DNA from 4 places in the Streptomyces sp. NPDC006261 genome. Region 3 is predicted to be linked to each of the others. Evidence: riboswitches for the same ligand, from Rfam matches in the RefSeq annotation. Region 3 holds a riboswitch; each other region holds the start of a gene.
The links. Region 3 has a riboswitch for cobalamin ahead of ABZ154_RS04440 (ABC transporter substrate-binding protein). Riboswitches for the same ligand answer to the same signal wherever they lie in the genome.
Positions count from the first base shown of each region.

Region 1: another riboswitch for cobalamin. It lies ahead of ABZ154_RS00790 (ABC transporter substrate-binding protein); the one in region 3 lies ahead of ABZ154_RS04440 (ABC transporter substrate-binding protein).
Region 2: another riboswitch for cobalamin. It lies ahead of metE (5-methyltetrahydropteroyltriglutamate--homocysteine S-methyltransferase); the one in region 3 lies ahead of ABZ154_RS04440 (ABC transporter substrate-binding protein).
Region 4: another riboswitch for cobalamin. It lies ahead of ABZ154_RS28100 (cobalamin biosynthesis protein); the one in region 3 lies ahead of ABZ154_RS04440 (ABC transporter substrate-binding protein).

Region 1 covers NZ_JBEXSI010000001.1:176,390-180,570, reverse strand. The annotation lists gene ABZ154_RS00805 (acyl-CoA dehydrogenase) at 1-1,221, shown strand, start outside; gene ABZ154_RS00800 (acyl carrier protein) at 1,310-1,591, shown strand; gene ABZ154_RS00795 (beta-ketoacyl-[acyl-carrier-protein] synthase family protein) at 1,588-2,811, shown strand; cobalamin riboswitch at 2,909-3,096, shown strand; gene ABZ154_RS00790 (ABC transporter substrate-binding protein) at 3,157-4,181, shown strand, end outside.
Region 2 covers NZ_JBEXSI010000047.1:43,130-47,310, reverse strand. The annotation lists gene metE (5-methyltetrahydropteroyltriglutamate--homocysteine S-methyltransferase) at 1-1,481, opposite strand, end outside; cobalamin riboswitch at 1,653-1,839, opposite strand; partial or broken gene ABZ154_RS26505 (3-hydroxyacyl-CoA dehydrogenase family protein) at 2,021-2,232, opposite strand; gene ABZ154_RS26500 (hypothetical protein) at 2,362-2,850, opposite strand; gene ABZ154_RS26495 (STAS domain-containing protein) at 3,138-3,458, shown strand; gene ABZ154_RS26490 (hypothetical protein) at 3,618-4,181, shown strand, end outside.
Region 3 covers NZ_JBEXSI010000005.1:54,973-59,153, reverse strand. The annotation lists gene ABZ154_RS04460 (nicotinate phosphoribosyltransferase) at 1-333, opposite strand, end outside; gene clpS (ATP-dependent Clp protease adapter ClpS) at 413-730, shown strand; gene ABZ154_RS04450 (DUF2017 domain-containing protein) at 787-1,398, shown strand; gene ABZ154_RS04445 (M67 family metallopeptidase) at 1,556-1,978, shown strand; cobalamin riboswitch at 2,061-2,180, shown strand; gene ABZ154_RS04440 (ABC transporter substrate-binding protein) at 2,239-3,237, shown strand; gene ABZ154_RS04435 (iron ABC transporter permease) at 3,234-4,181, shown strand, end outside.
Region 4 covers NZ_JBEXSI010000054.1:26,998-31,178, forward strand. The annotation lists gene ABZ154_RS28085 (class II aldolase/adducin family protein) at 1-140, opposite strand, end outside; gene ABZ154_RS28090 (inorganic phosphate transporter) at 418-1,683, shown strand; gene ABZ154_RS28095 (hypothetical protein) at 1,696-1,926, shown strand; cobalamin riboswitch at 2,074-2,207, shown strand; gene ABZ154_RS28100 (cobalamin biosynthesis protein) at 2,332-3,312, shown strand; gene ABZ154_RS28105 (cobyric acid synthase) at 3,309-4,181, shown strand, end outside.

The DNA of each region.
Region 1 (4,181 bases), on a different contig from region 3:
AGGCGGTTCCTCCTCTCCATCGGGAGGGTCACCCCCGGCAAGCTCTCCATGAGCGCCTGCGCGGTGGGGTCCGCCCGGGTCACCCTCGCCATCGCGATCCGGTACGCCGGCCACCGGCTGGTCTCCGGATCGCGGGGCTCGCGACGGGTGCCCGTCTACGCGCACCGCACCCACCACGGCCCCCTCGCCGCGGCGATGGCCACCGTCTTCGCGATGAGCCTGCTCCACCGCAGGGCACTGGACCGCTGGGAGTCCGCACCCGCCGCCGACCGGGACGAGGCGGAGCGCCTGGTCGCCGTCGCCAAGGGGTGGATCACCTGGCAGGCGCGGGGCGTCATCGTCGAGTGCCGGGAGCGGTGCGGGGCGCAGGGGTTGCTGGAGAACAACGGCATGACCGAGCTGTTCACCGGCATCGAGGGCGCCATCACCGCCGAGGGTGACAACCTCGCCGTCCACGCCAAGGCCGCCGCCGAGATGCTGTTCAGCGTTGCGGTCCGGGACGAGGAGGAGGCGCAGCGGCCCGGCGAGCTGGACGACCCCCGCTTCCTGGGCCGGCTGCTCGCGGCGGTGGAGGACATCTGGTTCGACCGCGCCCGGGAGCGGATCAGCGCCGCCCCGCCCGGCGACCCGCTCGGCCGGTGGAACGCTGCCTCGGGTTCCGCGCTGCGCGGGGTGGAGGCGTACGGCTACCGGCAGGCGAGCGAGGCGTACGAGCAGGCCGCCGCCTCCCTGCCCGCGGGGCCGGCCCGCGAGCGGCTGACCGAGCTGCACCGGCTCTTCGCCCTCCGGTGGATCGCCGGCAACAGCGGTGACCTGCTGGCGGCCGGACGGCTGACCGTCGAACAGGTGTCCCTGTTGCCCGAAGCGGTGGAGCGGCTCATCGCGACCGTGGCCCGGCACGCCCCCGACCTGGTGAAGTCGTTCGCGCTGCCGGAGCGCCTGATGTCGGACTGGCCGATCGCCGGAGCCGGCTACGCGGACGCCTATGACGATCCGGACGGGTCCTGGCACCAGCGCCGCAGGACGGGCGGAGCCGGGGCCCGCACGGCGGGTTTCCGGCGGCCCGCCTGTGGCAGCAAGCGGCGTCCGCTGCGCGAAACGGTGGCGGCGCTCGGCACCCGCGGGGTGCTGCTGGCCTACTGGGGAACCACGTCGGTGCTCTCGAGATGGTTCGAGAAGCCGCAGGTGGGCGTAGACGAATCGGTTCACCCCAGGGCGTAACCGGAAGATCGTCCTCCAGTTATTTCGGCGGTGGGCCTGTGCGTCATGCCACCCGCCGTTCAAGAGGCCGCCGATGAGAGGAAACACCGTGAAGAGCCAGACCATCCACCCGAAGATCACCGAGGTGCTGACCGAGACGTTCAAGGTGCCCGCAGCCGAAATCCTGCCGGAGTCCACGATGGACAGCCTGGAGATGGACTCCCTGGCGGTCGCCGAGTTCGCCGTCATCATCAAGGAGACCCTGGGGGTCGCCGCCGACTCCGAGAAGCTCTACAAGGACGCCACGCTGGCCGACATCTCCGCGTTCATCGACGCGGCCGTCGGCGGCGAGGCGGCAGGCGGTGCGGTGCCGGTGAGCAACACCCGATGAACCGACCCGCCATCGCCGTCACCGGCCTGGGGATGATCACCCCGGCCGGCCACACCACCGACACCACCTGGGACGGGGTCTGCCGCGGGGAGTCCTTCGCGCGCACCGTCCCCGAACTGCACGGCTGCGCCGTCGACTTCGCCTGTACGGTCTCCGGCATCGACCTGGACGAGGCGGTCGGCGGCCGCAGCGCCTTCCGCATGGGCCGGTACGTGAAGTTCGCCGTCCTCGCCGCACGGGAGGCGGTGGCCGACGCCGGGCTCGACCCCGCCCACTGGGACGGCGCCCGCGTCGCCGTCGTCGTCGGCACGAGCAGCGGGGGATCCGCCGGACTCACCGAACAGGCCGTCGCCCTGGAGCGGCGCGGCCCCGAGGCCACCTCACCTTCGGGCATCCTGCTCACCATCCCGAGCATGCCCGCGGCCGAGATCGCCATCCAGATGAAGGCCACGGGCCCCAGCCTGGCCCCCTGCACGGCCTGTTCCTCCGGGGTGACCGCCCTCTCCGTGGCCCGCGACATGCTGGCGCTGGGCCAGTGCGACATCGCGATCGCCGGAGCCACCGAGTCGATCGTCTTCCCGGTCGCCATGACCGGCTTCGCCCGCTCGGGCGCGGCGGCCCTGCGGGACGGGGACCCCGCCCGCCTCTGCCGCCCCTTCGCCGCCGACCGGGCCGGGCTCGTCATGGGCGAAGGCGCCGCGATCATGGTCCTGGAACGGGCTGAGGACGCCCGGGCCAGAGGAGCCGCACCCCGGGCGCTACTGGCCGGCACCGGCGCCACGACCGACGCCCACCACCCCACCAGCCCGCACCCCTCCGGGGCGGTCGCCCAGGCCGCCGTCGACGCGGCGCTGGCCGACGCAGGGTGGCGGGCCGAGGACGTCGACCACGTCAACGCGCACGGGACCTCTACCCCCCTGAACGACGCGACGGAAGCCGCCCTCATCGGCCGGGCCTATCCGCACCGGCCGCCCGTCACCGCCCCCAAGGGCGTACTGGGCCACTGCATGGGGGCGGCCGGCGCCATCGAGGCGGGGCTGACCGTCCTGACGCTCCAACACGGCATCGTCCCGCCGATCGCGAACCTGGACGCCCCCGACCCCGGGTTCGCCATCGACTGCGTCACCAAGGTCCCGCGTGAGCTGCCCGTACGACGGGCCGTCAGCCACTCCTTCGGCTTCGGCGGACAGAACGCGGTGATCGCGCTGCAGGCTCCGTGAGGGGCGGCCGGGCCGGTGCGGCGGGATGATCCCGCGCCGCACCGGCCCGCGTGCGGGGAGTGGTCCGCGCACCGGCTCTGAGCTGCACGAAGCCCCGTGATAGCTTGCCGGGGCCAGTCGAACCCCAGCGACGGGGTCAGGGAATCCGGTGCGAGACCGGAACTGACGCGCAGCGGTGAGGGGGACGGGCGGGGCCACGGCCACTGGAGCACACACGCGCTCCGGGAAGGCGTCCCGCCCGGACGAACCCGAGTCCGAAGACCTGCTGGCACCTGCGCCCCGCACCGGGGCACAGGAACCGTACGACGGGCTCCGCGGCTGAGCCCAGAGACACCGAGGTCCTCCGTGCTGTCCAAGGCCACCCCTGCCCCGATACGTACCGCCGCCCTGTTCGCGGTCGGCGTCGTCCTTCTCACCGCCTGCGGCGGCGGAGGAGGCACCACCTCGTCCGCCGACGGCGGCGACCAGGCCGACGGCTTCCCGCTCACCCTCAAGAACTGCGGGCGCACCGTCACCGTGAAGGCGCCGCCCCAGCGGGCCGTCTCCGTCGACCAGGGCTCGACGGAGATCCTCCTCTCGCTCGGCCTCGCCGACCGGCTCGCGGGCACCGCGACCTGGAGCGACCCCGTCATGAAGGGCCTGGAGAAGGCCGCCGAGGGCGTCGAGCGCATATCGGAGAACCGGCCCTCATCGGAGAAGGTCCTCGACAAGGAGCCCGACTTCCTCAGCGCCTCCTTCGCCTCCACCCTCGCCAAGGGCGGCGTCGCACCCCGCGAACAGTTCGAGAAGCTGGGCGTCCCCACGTACATCTCGCCCGCCGACTGCATCGGCAAGGACAACAGCGGCGGCGGTGACGGAGCCCGCACCGCACCCCTCACCATGGACAGCGTCTACACCGAAGTCCGTGAGCTCTCCCAGGTGTTCGGTGTCCCCGAGCGAGGCGACGCCCTGGTGGAGAAGCTCCAGGCGCGGGTGGCGAAGGCCACCGACGGCATCGACGGCTCGAAGGCCTCCCTCCTCTACTGGTTCTCCGACTCCAAGGCCCCCTACCTCGCGGGCTGCTGCGGTGCCCCCGGTGTCATCACCCGGGAGCTCGGCGCGAGGAACGTCTTCGACGACACCCACGACGAATGGCCCCAGATCAGCTGGGAGACCGTCGCCGACCGCAACCCCGACGTCCTGGTCATCGGCGACCTGAGCCGCACGATGCAGACGGCCGAGAGCGCCGAGAAGAAGATCGAGTTCCTGGAGTCCAACCCGGTCACCAAGACCATGGACGCCGTCAGGAACCGGCGGTACGTGCTGCTCAGCGGCCAGGCGATGAACCCGACCATCCGCACGGTCGAGGGCCTGGAGCGCGTCGCCGCCGG
Region 2 (4,181 bases), on a different contig from region 3:
ACGTCGATGCCGGTCTTCTCCTGGAAGGAGATGACTTCGCGGATCTCGGTCTCGATGCGCCGCTCGTATCCGGCGGTGTCGATGCGGCCGGCGCGCAGGTCGGCGCGGGCGGTGCGCAGCTCGGTGGTCTGTGGGAAGGAGCCGATGGTGGTGGTCGGCAGCAGGGGCAGGCGCAGGTGGGCGTGCTGGGCGGTCGCTCGCTGCGGGTACGGCTGCGAGCGGCGGCCGTCGGCGTCAGTGACGGCCGCGGCGCGGGCGCGTACCGCCGGGTTGTGGGTGAGGGCGGATCCGGCCCGGGAGGCCAAGTCGGCGCGGTTCACGGCGAGCTCGGCCGCGATGGTGTCGGTGCCCTCGGTGAGACCGCGGGCGAGGGTGACGACCTCAGCCGTCTTCTGGCGGGCGAAGGCCAGCCAGCGGGCGACCTGCGGGTCCATCTCGCGTTCCGCCGTCGCGTCCAGGGGGACGTGCAGCAGGGAGCAGGAGGCAGCCACGTCCACCCGGTCGGCGAGGCCGAGCAGGGTGCCGAGTGTCGACAGCGACTTCTCCATGTCGTTGATCCACACGTTGCGGCCGTCGACGACTCCGGCAACGAGCCGCTTGCCGGGCATGCCGCCGGCGGCGGCGAGGTCGTCGAGGTTGGCGGCACCGGCGCCGGTGAAGTCAAGGGCCAGTCCGTCGATCGGTGCCTTGGCCAGGACAGGGAGGGCGTCGCCGAGCCGGTCGAAGTAGGAGGCGACCAGGAGCTTGGGCCGGTCGGTGAGCGTGCCGAGGTCGCGGTAGGCGCGGGCTGCGGCGTTCAGCTCGGCCGGGGTGCGGTCCTGGACGAGGGCGGGCTCATCCAGCTGGACCCACTCGGCACCGGCGGCCCGCAGGTCGGCCAGTACCTCGGCGTATACCGGCAGCAGCCGGTCGAGCAGTGTCAGCGGCTCGAAGTCCGCGGCGACACCGGGGGCGGACTTGGCCAGCAGCAGGTAGGTAACCGGGCCGACCAGCACGGGGCGCGCGGTGAGGCCGAGCGCGAGGGCTTCCTTCAGCTCGGCGACCTGCTTGGCCGAGTCGGCGGAGAAGGCGGTGTCGGGGCCGAGTTCGGGGACCAGGTAGTGGTAGTTGGTGTCGAACCATTTGGTCATCTCCAGCGGCGCGACGTCCTGGGTGCCGCGGGCCATGGCGAAGTAGCCGTCGAGCGGGCTGGCATCGACAGCGGTGCGGTGGCGGGTCGGGATGGCGCCGACCATGACGGTGGTGTCCAGGACGTGGTCGTAATACGAGACGTCTCCGGTGGGCACCTCGTGGATGCCGGTGTCGGCGAGCTTCTGCCAGTTGGTGCGGCGCAGGCCGGCGGCCGTCTCCTTGAGGGCGTCGGCGGTGACCCGGCCCTTCCAGTAGCCCTCGATGGCCTTCTTCAGTTCACGGTTCTGGCCTTGGCGGGGGTAGCCGTACACGGTGGCCCTGGCGGCCGCGGCTGCGGACTTGGCTGTCACGGAACTCTCCTTCGCGAGTGTCTCTCCGAAAGACCCGGGACGACTCGTAGGACGCGAAGGGATGGCACACCGGGCGGACCACGCCGCAGTGTCGTCGCGTGTGCCTGCCTGATATGTACGCCGACCCGCCCACGAGGTCACCGAGATCACCGTGCGCTCACGCACGGGCAGTGGCAGGTCTTCGGACTCGCGGGCACGTCTGCCGGGGGCAGACACCTACTGGCCGTCGCTTCCCAGACCCGTCTGTCGGGTCCAGTGCGTATGACGGCGGTCGTTCCCGCTCACCGCTGCGGGGCAGTCCCGGATTCCCACCGGGTTCCCTCTTACGACGCGCCTGCCTGGAGGACAGGGCGAACCAGCTGCACCCGCCACCCTAGGCGCCGAGCTCGGCTCCGGGCCAACACCGGTCACATGCCGGACGGTGAGATGAGACACCCGCCCAAGCCCCGGTAGCGCCGGGAACGGAAACGCGGCGGAGCGCGGAGCGGTTCCTCAGTCCTCGCTCCACGCCCGCCTCCACAGGAGCCCGGGCCCCTCAGCCCCCGGTCGTATGTGTGGAACCCCCGGCCGGTCTTCCGTCCGAGCATCCCGGCCTCGACCATCCGCTGGAGCAACAGCGGCGGCGGTACGTACAGCGGCTCCTTGAACTGCTCATACAGCGACTGGGCGCGATGGCGGCGACCGTGTCCAGACCGATGAGGTCGGCGAGCTTGAGCGGGCTCATGGGGTGGGCGCAGCCGAGTTCCATGCCGACGGGTGCGGGGCGGGGCGATGAGGGGATGCGGAGCGGGCAGCACGACCGGCACCGTCGGCGCGGCCGGGGCGTCGCCGACCGGCCGCGGGGACTATCCCCGCAGGCACCGAGTCCGGTTCCTGCTGCTCAGGTTGCGGGGCCGGTGAGCGGAATGGTCGCGGTGATGGTCCCTACTCCGCCTGTCCGCCGGGTGATCTGGATGCGGGCGATCTGACGCACGATGCGCCGCCTCAGTTCCTCCAGCCGGCTGGCTCCGGGGCGCAGTTCTGACGGGGACAACAGCGGCTGCGGCCGGGCTGCCGTCTCGTAGGGGCCGGTGACGCTGATCGTTACCTCGTACCGGCCGAGTGTGCAGGTGAGTTGGCAGGAGGATCCGGGCGGGCTGCGTGTCAGAGCGTCGGAAGTCAGTTCCGAGGCGACCAGTAAGGCGTCGTCCACTCCGCCCTGGTGTGCTGCGCGGAAGTGGGCGTCGGGGGCACAGAGCAAGGGGTGGAGGGCGAATTCCACTTCGCTGCGGGCATGTGCCGCCGAGTCCGGCCGACAGGTGTCCCCTCCGGGGTCATCCGAGGCGTCGGCGGACTGGGGGTCGGTCGGATCTCCATCCGCAGGGCTCATGCCCCCCGCCTACCCTGCCCCGCCGGACCATACCGAAGAAGCGCGGGGGAAGTCCTTGAGACGCAGACCCGCGCGTCTGCCTGTCCGGGTTCGTGAGCGGATGGCCGGCCCCGTCGTTCACGACGACGAGCTTGCAGGTTCCCCGCCATGCCTTCCCCAGCACTGCCATGAGGACGGAACGGAAGGCCCGAGCTGAGGGATGCTCACGCGCATACGGCCGGCAGCGGTTCGCCTTGGACGTGAGACTCACCATGGCGGTGTCATGATCGTTTGGGGATACTCCCTTGATGACGACTCATCAGCCGCAGCCCGGCGCGCAGGGCCCGCTTCCGGTGATTGCCCCGCAGGGTGACTTCGACGAAGACACCCTGGCCCCGCTGGAAGCGCGGATCAGGGAAGCCGTGCACGCCCACGGCGGGATGATCCTGGACGCCGGCAACATCACCTTCGGCGACTCAACCTTCCTGCGCCTGCTCCTGGCCACCCACCAGGGAGCCGACCTCCGCATCGTCGCGCCCTCCCCCGCGGTCACACGGCTGATCAGCATCGTCGGCGCCGACCAGGTGCTGAACATCCATCCCACCCTGGAAGCCGCCCGCAACGCCTGACCGACGCAACTGACACCAGCCGGTCGGCCAGCGTGGGCACCTGGTGCAGGTGGCAGAGCGCCCAACGAAGCCAGAAGCAGTCGAGTGTGGGGGCAGTGGTTCGGGGTACTCACCTGCCGGTATCAGCCGTCAGGGCTGAAGGACAGGCAGGTTGAACCGATGAGGCGTTCGGAGCTGGGGCGTGAGGTGGAGTGGGTGGTTGTGGACTGCCCGCCCCGGGACATGCCCCGGCGGTTGTGCCGGGTCCTGGCCCGGGGTCTGCCCGCGGACGGAGTGACGATGTCGCTGCTCACCGACACCCCGTCGCGGCAGATGTTGTGCGCGTCGAACCAGATGGCCACCGACCTCGAAGAAGCGCAGTTCACCGTGCAGGAAGGCCCATGCATCACCGCAGCTGAAATAGGTGACGAGGTGCATCTGACCGACTGGAAGGCCGGAGCGCGGGAATGGCCGCTGTTCACGGCCGCCTTCCGCGAACGGCACCCCGACGTCCAGGCGGTCCACGCCTTCCCGCTCTGGTTCGGTGACTACATCCTCGGCTCGGTCGACGTGGCCACCCGCACCCCGGGAGGTCTGTCCCGTGGCGCGATCGAGCAAGCCGTGGACGCGGTCGACGCGGTCGCGGACGCTCTGCTCCCCGCGCAGCAGCTGCTCCTGGAACAGGACGAGCACCCACCGTGGGAACCGGCCGATGTTGTGCGCGCGCACTGGTCGGACACCCAT
Region 3 (4,181 bases):
CTCGCCCTCCGGGTAGCCCCAGATGTCGCCGCTGAAGCGGTAGCCCGCCAGCCATTCGAGGGTCGGCTCGTCGACGATGTCCTGCTGGCGCAGGAAGCCGATGATCTCGTCGTCGAAGTGGAAGTTCTCCACCGCGTCCAGCACCCGGCCGGTGCCCGCGACGACCCCGTACCGCCGCCCCTCGGGCAGTCTGCGGGTGAACGCCTCGAAGACGGAGTGCCGGCCGGCGGTGCCCGCCTTGAGGGCCGCCTGCACCATGGTCAGCTCGTACTGGTCGGTGAAGAGCGCGGTCGACGGAACGCCGACCCGTCGCCCGAGGTCCGCTGAGTTCATGGCTGGGATGCTACCCCCTATTCGTCAAAGTGACGAGATGTGGGGCCGGTTTGTGCGCCCGGGCCGCTCGGGTGGCAGCATGGGACAGGTGAGCGTTGCTACCCCCGTAGAGATCGAACGTCCTGATTCGGCCGAGGAGACCTTCGCGGTCCCCGAGCCGGACGTCCCGTGGGTGACGCTCGTCCACAACGACCCGGTCAATCTCATGAGTTATGTGACCTATGTCTTCCAGGCCTACTTCGGCTACTCCAAGGACAAGGCGCACAAACTCATGCTCGACGTGCACCAGAAGGGCCGCGCCGTCGTCTCCAGCGGGAGCCGCGAGGAGATGGAGCGCGACGTCCAGGCCATGCACGGCTACGGGCTGTGGGCCACCCTCACCCAGGACCGCAACTAGCGTCCTCGCCGCCGTACGCACCCCCTGCCCCGTTTCGACCCACCATCGGAGAATCCATGGCCGGCCACTTCGAGGCCACCCCGGGCGGCGGCGCGGCCGTCGCGCTCGACGAGGTCGAGATCTCGATCCTGCGCTCCCTCGCCGTGCAGCTGCTCGAACTGATCGGCCCGGGCGACACGCCCGCCGACGGCGAGGACCCGCTCGCCGCGCTCTTCGCCGAGGGGCCCAGCAAGCCGCCCTCGGACCCGGCCCTGGCCCGGCTCTTCCCCGACGCGTACGGGGGTCCCGACGGGCCCACCCCCGAGGGCAGGTCGCAGGAGGAGCTGCGGGAGCTGTCCGCCGAGTTCCGCCGCTTCACCGAGACCGACCTGCGCTCCCGCAAGCGCGAGGACGCCCTCGCCGTCGTCCGGACGCTGGACGCGCTGTCGCCCGCCGGGGGCGGCGGAGCCGTACTCACCCTCACCGCCGAGGAGTGCCGCGCCTGGCTCGGCTCGCTCAACGACCTGCGCCTGACCATCGGCACCCGGCTGGAGGTCTCCGACGAGGGCGAGGGTGAGGAGGCCTCGCTCTACCGGCTCCCCGACAGCGACCCGCGCAAGCCCATGGTGATGGCCTATCTCTGGCTCGGCGCGCTGCAGGAAACGCTCGTCGAGACACTGATGCCGTAGTCGTTCCGCGCCGCCCCCCCGGGCGTACTCCGTTCGCTCGGCGGAGGCTCGGATCCGACCGCCCCGGACCATCCCCCCGTGGCCCCCGGTGTCCACCATGCGGTCCCTCCCGTACCACCCACCGGTACGCGAGGGCCCGCATGCCTATCCTGGCGCCATGCTGACCATCACCCAGGCGCTCCACGACCAGATCGTCGCCCACTCCCGCGCCGACCACCCCGACGAGGCGTGCGGCGTGGTGGCGGGCCCGGCCGGAACGGGGCGCCCCGAGCGCTTCATCCCGATGCTCAACGCCGCCCGCTCGCCCACGTTCTACGAGTTCGACTCCGGCGACCTCCTCAAGCTCTACCGCGACATGGACGACCGCGACGAGGAGCCCGTGGTCATCTACCACTCGCACACGGCGACCGAGGCCTACCCCTCCCGCACCGACGTGACGTACGCCAACGAGCCCGGCGCCCACTACGTCCTGGTCTCCACCGCCGACACCGACGGCGCCGGCCCCTTCCAGTTCCGCTCGTACCGGATCGTGGACGGCGAGATCACCGAGGAGGACGTGCAGGTCGTCGAGGCGTACTGAGGCCTGCCGATTCCCCCGGGCCCGCGTAGCCGCCGCACGGGTCTGGCACACTGCACCCGAGACCCGACCACAGGGCAGCAGGAACCAGGAAGCCGGTGCGAATCCGGCACGGTCCCGCCACTGTGACCGGGCCCCCTCCCGTACGGACGACTCCCCAGCGGACGACTCCGTACCGGAGGGCGCGCCCGGAAGCCAGGAACTGGCCCGCTGCCTTCTCGCATCGACCAGGGGACGCGGAAATCCCCCGGAGAGGCCCCGCCATGTCCTGGCGCACCCCCGCGCTCATAGCCGCCGCCGTGCTGCTCCCGCTCGCCCTCACCGCCTGCTCCACCCCGGACGGCGACAACGCCGGCACCGGGAACGGCGCCACGGCGAAGAGCGACGGCTTCCCGTACACCGTCACCAACTGCGGTGTCACCACCACGTACAAGGCCCCGCCGAAGCGCGTGGTCACCATGAACCAGCACGTCACCGAGATCATGCTGGAACTGGGCCTGACCGAGTCCCTCGCCGGCACCGCCTACCTCGACGACAAGGTCCTGCCGAAGTACGCGAAGGACTACGCGTCCGTCCCGGTCATCGCCAAGGAGTACCCCTCCTACGAGCAGGTCCTCGCCACCGGCCCCGACTTCGTCTACGGCGGCTACAGCAGCGCCTTCACCGCGGGCGACGGCCGCAGCCGCGAGGCGTTCGAGAAGTCCGGCATCGGGACCCGGCTCAACACCGAGAGCTGCGCCAAGACCGACACCCCGATGGAGACCCTCTACGAGGAGATCCGCGAGGTCGGCCGCACCTTCGGCGTCCCCGACCGCGCCGAGGCCTGGATCAAGCAGGCGAAGGCCGACAACGCGGCGACCGCCGAGAAGCTGGCGGACCTGAAGCCGCTCCCCGTCTTCGTCTACGACAGCGGCGACAAGACCGCGTTCACCGCGGGCGGCAAGGGCATCGGCAACGAGCTGATCGAGCGGGCCGGCGGCACCAACATCTTCGCCGACCTCGACAAGTCCTTCGGGGACGCCTCCTGGGAGAACGTCGTCGCCCGCAGGCCCGAGGCGATCGTGATCTACGACTACGGCGCCACCACCGTCGAACAGAAGAAGAAGCGCCTCCTCACCGACCCGGCCCTCGCCGACGTCCCCGCCATCAAGAACAAGCGCTTCGCGGTCATGCCGCTCTCCGACGCGGTCCTCGGCGTCCGCGTCCCCGCCGCCGTCGGGAAACTCGCGGCCCAGCTCCACCCGGCGGCCACCACCTCGTGACCTGCCGCACCCCCGCACCGCGGCGGCTGCTGCGCTACACCCTGGTCGTCGGCGTCCTCGCCGGCCTCCTCGCAGCCGCCGTGGTCGCCGCCCTCGCCCTCGGCTCCGTCCGCATCCCGCCCGGCCAGGTGATCGACATCCTGACCGGCCGGGCGGACGCGAGCCCCTTCCGCACGATCGTCCTGGACGTCCGGCTGCCCCGGGTCCTGCTCGGCATCGTCGTCGGCGCCGGACTCGCCGTCATCGGCACCGTCCTCCAGGCCCTAGTACGCAACCAGCTGGCCGACCCGTTCCTCCTCGGCGTCTCCTCCGGCGCCTCCACCGGCGCGGTCCTGGTGATCGTCCTCGGCATCGGCGCCACCCTCGCCACCACCGTCACGATCCCCGCCGCCGCCTTCGCCGGCGCCCTGCTCTCGCTGCTGCTCGTCTACACCCTGGCGCGCGGCGGGGGAGGCCTCACCACCAACCGGCTCGTCCTCGCCGGGGTCGCCGTCTCCTACATACTCTCCGCCTTCACCAGCCTGATCCTGGTCACCTCCGCCCGCGCCGACCACCTCCAGGAAGTCCTCTACTGGACCCTCGGCGGCCTCGGCGCGGCCCGCTGGGACATGCTCGCGCTCCCCACGGTCACCCTGGTCGCCGGTACGGCCGTACTCCTCACCCTGGCCCGCCCGCTCGACCTGCTCCTGGTGGGGGAGGAGGGCGCGACCGTCCTCGGCCTGGACACCGCCCGCTTCCGGGCCGCCGTCTTCGTCCTCGCCTCGCTGATGACCGGGGCGCTCGTCGCGTACAGCGGGGCGATCGGCTTCGTCGGCCTGATGGTCCCGCACATGGCCCGGATGGCGGTCGGCGCCTCGCACCGCGCGCTGCTCCCGGTCGTGGCGCTCGGCGGGGCGGTGTTCCTGGTACTCGCCGACCTGGCCGCCCGGACGCTCGCGGCCCCG
Region 4 (4,181 bases), on a different contig from region 3:
GTCACCAGGACCAGGTCTCCGACGCGGGCCGACACATTGCCGGAGGTGCCGACGACCAGGCCGTCGGCGGCGCTGCGGCGGGCGGTGGCGACCACCTCCCGCCAGGCCCGGACGACGGATTCCGGCTGCTGCTCGCTCATGGGGCGAGCGTAGGGTCGGGGGCTGGAAACCGGAACGTCATCCCCCACGTGACCGGGATCTCTTCCGGGGCCGGATGTGTCCGTCTAAAACTTCGCCAACGAGGAGTAAAGGGCAGACCAGCCGGTGCCCCACGGGCATACGGCAACCCCTCCCGCACACAAACGGAATCACCGCACTCCGATTCGGGTCACCACAGCGCCCCGCCCAGTTCATCTTCCGTTCACCCAGGTTGCCTACGGTCCACGTGCCACTGACGTCGAACGATTGCCTGGGTAAATGGAACACATCACGCTGCTGCTCGCGATTGTGGTCGTGACAGCTCTCGTGTTCGATTTCACGAACGGTTTCCACGACACCGCCAACGCGATGGCTACCACCATCTCGACCGGCGCACTGAAGCCCAAGACAGCGGTGGCCATGTCCGCCGTTCTCAACCTCATCGGCGCGTTCCTGTCAGTGGAGGTCGCCAAGACGATCTCCGGCGGGATCGTCAACGAGAACGGCCTCAGAACCGAGGTCATCTTCGCGGCGCTCGTCGGCGCCATCCTGTGGAATCTGCTGACCTGGCTGGTCGGCCTGCCCTCCAGCTCCTCCCACGCCCTGTTCGGCGGTCTGATCGGCGCGGCGGTCATGTCGGCCGGCTGGTCCTCGATCAACGGCGGCACCGTCGTCACCAAGGTGCTGCTCCCCGCGATCGCCGCCCCGCTGGTCGCCGGTCTCGCCGCGATGCTGGCCACGAGGCTGACGTACCGGATCAACCGGAACGTCACCGACCCGAACCAGCTCAAGTCGACGGCCAAGGGCTACCGGGCCGGTCAGATCGCCTCGGCCGGTCTCGTCTCGCTCGCCCACGGCACCAACGACGCCCAGAAGACGATGGGCATCATCACCCTGGCCCTGGTCACCGGCGGCGTTCTCGCCCCCGGCTCCAATCCGCCGATGTGGGTCATCGTCTCCGCAGGTGTCGCCATCGCGCTCGGCACCTACCTCGGTGGCTGGCGCATCATCCGCACCATGGGCAGCGGCCTGACCGACCTGAAGCCGCCGCAGGGCTTCGCGGCCCAGACCAGTGCCGCGACCGTCATCCTGGCCTCGTCGCACCTCGGTTTCTCGCTCTCCACCACCCAGTCCTGCTCGGGTGCCGTGATGGGCGCGGGCCTCGGCCGCAAGGGCGGCGTGGTCCGCTGGTCCACCGCCACCCGGATGTTCGTCGCCTGGGGTCTGACGCTCCCTGCCGCCGGTCTGGTCGGCGCGGGTGCCGAGTTCCTCACCAAGCAGGGCCCGTGGGGCATCACCACCACCGCGATCCTGCTGGTCGGCGGCTCCTTCGCCATCTGGCTTGCCTCGCGCCGCCAGCCGGTGGACCACACCAACGTCAACGACACCGCGGCCACGGACGACGAGCCCCGGGGTGTCGTCACCACGGCCATCGCCGCGGTCCAGCCGCCGCCCATCGGTACCCACCCCACCGACCTCATGACCACCATCCCGGCCCCGGCCGCAGCGCCCGACGACACGGCGCGGCCCTCGGCCACGGTGTAAGGACAGATCCGTATGAAAATCGACTGGGCAGCTCTCGCCTCCGTCTTCGGTGTCAGTCTCGTGGTCACCGTCGCGCTGGTCGGCCTCTTCACCGTGGGCATCGTGGCCCTCTCCAAGCTGTCGGCCCCGGCCGGCGGCAGCGCCTCCGGCGGGTCGGCCGCGCTCGCGCGCACCGGCGCGTACGCCTGCTTCGCGGCCTGCGTGGCGGCGGTCGCGTACGGGATCTATCTGATCGTCGCCTGACCGCACCGACGCTTCCTCTCGGGCCGGACACACCACCGTGTGTCCGGCCCGATGTGCGTCTGCGCACACTGGAGCTCCGCAGGTCAACAGCGAGTTGACGCCCGTTCTCGCAGCGTGGTGGACTGCCGGAGCCATTTACGGCGACAGAAGAGGAAGCCGGTGTGAATCCGGCGCGGTCCCGCCACTGTCACCGGGGAGCACTCCCCCACACCGGATGTCACGGCCCTCGGTACGCGGGCTGGAAGGCCGGGGGAACTGCGGATCCGGAAGCCAGGAGACTCTTGTCGCCGGTCACGTCGAACCAGGGCGCGGACCCTGAGTGAGGACATAAGCCATGCCCGGCCGCCGTGTACCGCATCCTGTGCCCCTTCCTGCCGGAACGCCTCTGCCCGCGGCGGGCTGACCGTGCGTGCCGATCGTGTCTTCGCGTACGGCGCCATCGCCGGGCTGATCGCCGACGCGGCTCTCGGCGACCCTCGCCGGGGGCATCCCGTAGCCGGTTTCGGCCGGGCCGCCGCGCGGGTGGAGTTGCTGCTGTGGCGGGACGACCGAGGCCGGGGAGCGCTGCACACCCTGCTGTGCGCCGGAGGCGCCGTGGGGGCCGCCGCGCTGGCCGCCCGTGCCGTACGGGACCGTCCCGCGCTCACCGTCGCGCTGACCGCCGCCGCCACGTGGTCGGTCGTCGGCGGTACGTCGCTGGGCCGGGAGGCCCGCGCCGTCGGAGGGGCGCTGGCCGCCGGGGACCTGGAGGTGGCCAGGGAGCGGCTGCCGCGTCTGTGCGGGCGCGATCCGCACTCCCTGGACGGACCGCAGATCGCCCGTGCCGTCGTGGAATCGGTCGCGGAGAACACCTCGGACGCCGTCGTGGGCGCGCTCGTGTGGGGCGCGATCGGCGGGGTGCCGGGGCTCGTCGGCTTCCGGGCCGTGAACACCCTCGACGCGATGGTCGGCCACAGGTCGCCCCGCTACCGCCGTTACGGCTGGGCCTCGGCCCGCCTGGACGACCTCGCGGGGTGGCCCGGTGCCCGGCTGACGGCCGCACTGGCCGTGGTGGGCGGCGGGCGGCCCTCGGAGGCCGTGCGCGCCTGGAAGGCGGACGCGGGGCGTCACCCGAGCCCGAACGCGGGACCGGTGGAGGCCGCGTTCGCGGGGGCGCTCGGCGTACGGCTCGGCGGCACGCTGGCGTACGCGGGGCGCGTCGAGCACCGGCCGGTCCTGAACGGGGAGTCGGGCCGGGAGGTCCGGAGTTCCGACATCGAGCGCGCGGTGCGGTTGTCGCGCCGGGTGAGCGTGCTGGCCCTCGGCGTGTGTGTGGTGGGCCGGACGGTCGTGGGGCGCGTGGTCACGGGACGGTCGTCGACAGGACAGAAACGGGGACGGGCATGAGTGGCGGGCTGCTGGTCGCGGGGACCACATCGGACGCGGGCAAGAGCGTCGTCACGGCCGGCATCTGCCGCTGGCTGGTGCGCCGGGGCGTGAAGGTCGCGCCCTTCAAGGCGCAGAACATGTCCCTCAACTCCTTCGTGACCCGCGAGGGCGCGGAGATCGGGCGCGCCCAGGCCATGCAGGCGCAGGCCGCCCGGGTGGAGCCGACCGCGCTGATGAACCCGGTCCTGCTGAAGCCGGGCAGCGACCGCTCCAGCCAGGTCGTCCTGATGGGGAAGCCGGTGGGCGAGATGAGCGCCCGGGGTTACCACGGGGGGCGTCAGGAGGCGCTGCTCGGGACGGTCTCCGACTGCCTGGAGCAGCTGCGGTCGGCCTATGACGCGGTGATCTGTGAGGGGGCGGGCTCCCCCGCGGAAATCAACCTGCGGCGTACGGACATCGTGAACATGGGGATCGCGCGGGCGGCCCGCTTTCCCGTTCTCGTGGTCGGGGACATCGACCGCGGCGGGGTCTTCGCCTCGTTCTTCGGGACCACGGCGCTGCTCAGCGCGGAGGACCAGTCGCTGGTCGCGGGCTATCTGGTGAACAAGTTCCGGGGTGACGTCTCACTGCTGGAGCCGGGCCTGGACATGCTGTACGGGCTGACCGGGCGGCGGACGTACGGGGTGCTGCCGTTCACCCATGGGCTCGGTATCGACGAGGAGGACGGCCTGCGGGTCTCCTTGCGGGGTGCGGTACGGGAGTCGGTCGTGACGCCCCCGCACGGCGAGGACGTGCTGCGGGTCGCGGTCTGCGCGGTTCCGTTGATGTCGAACTTCACGGACGTGGACGCGCTGGCCGCCGAACCGGGCGTCGTCGTGCGGTTCGTG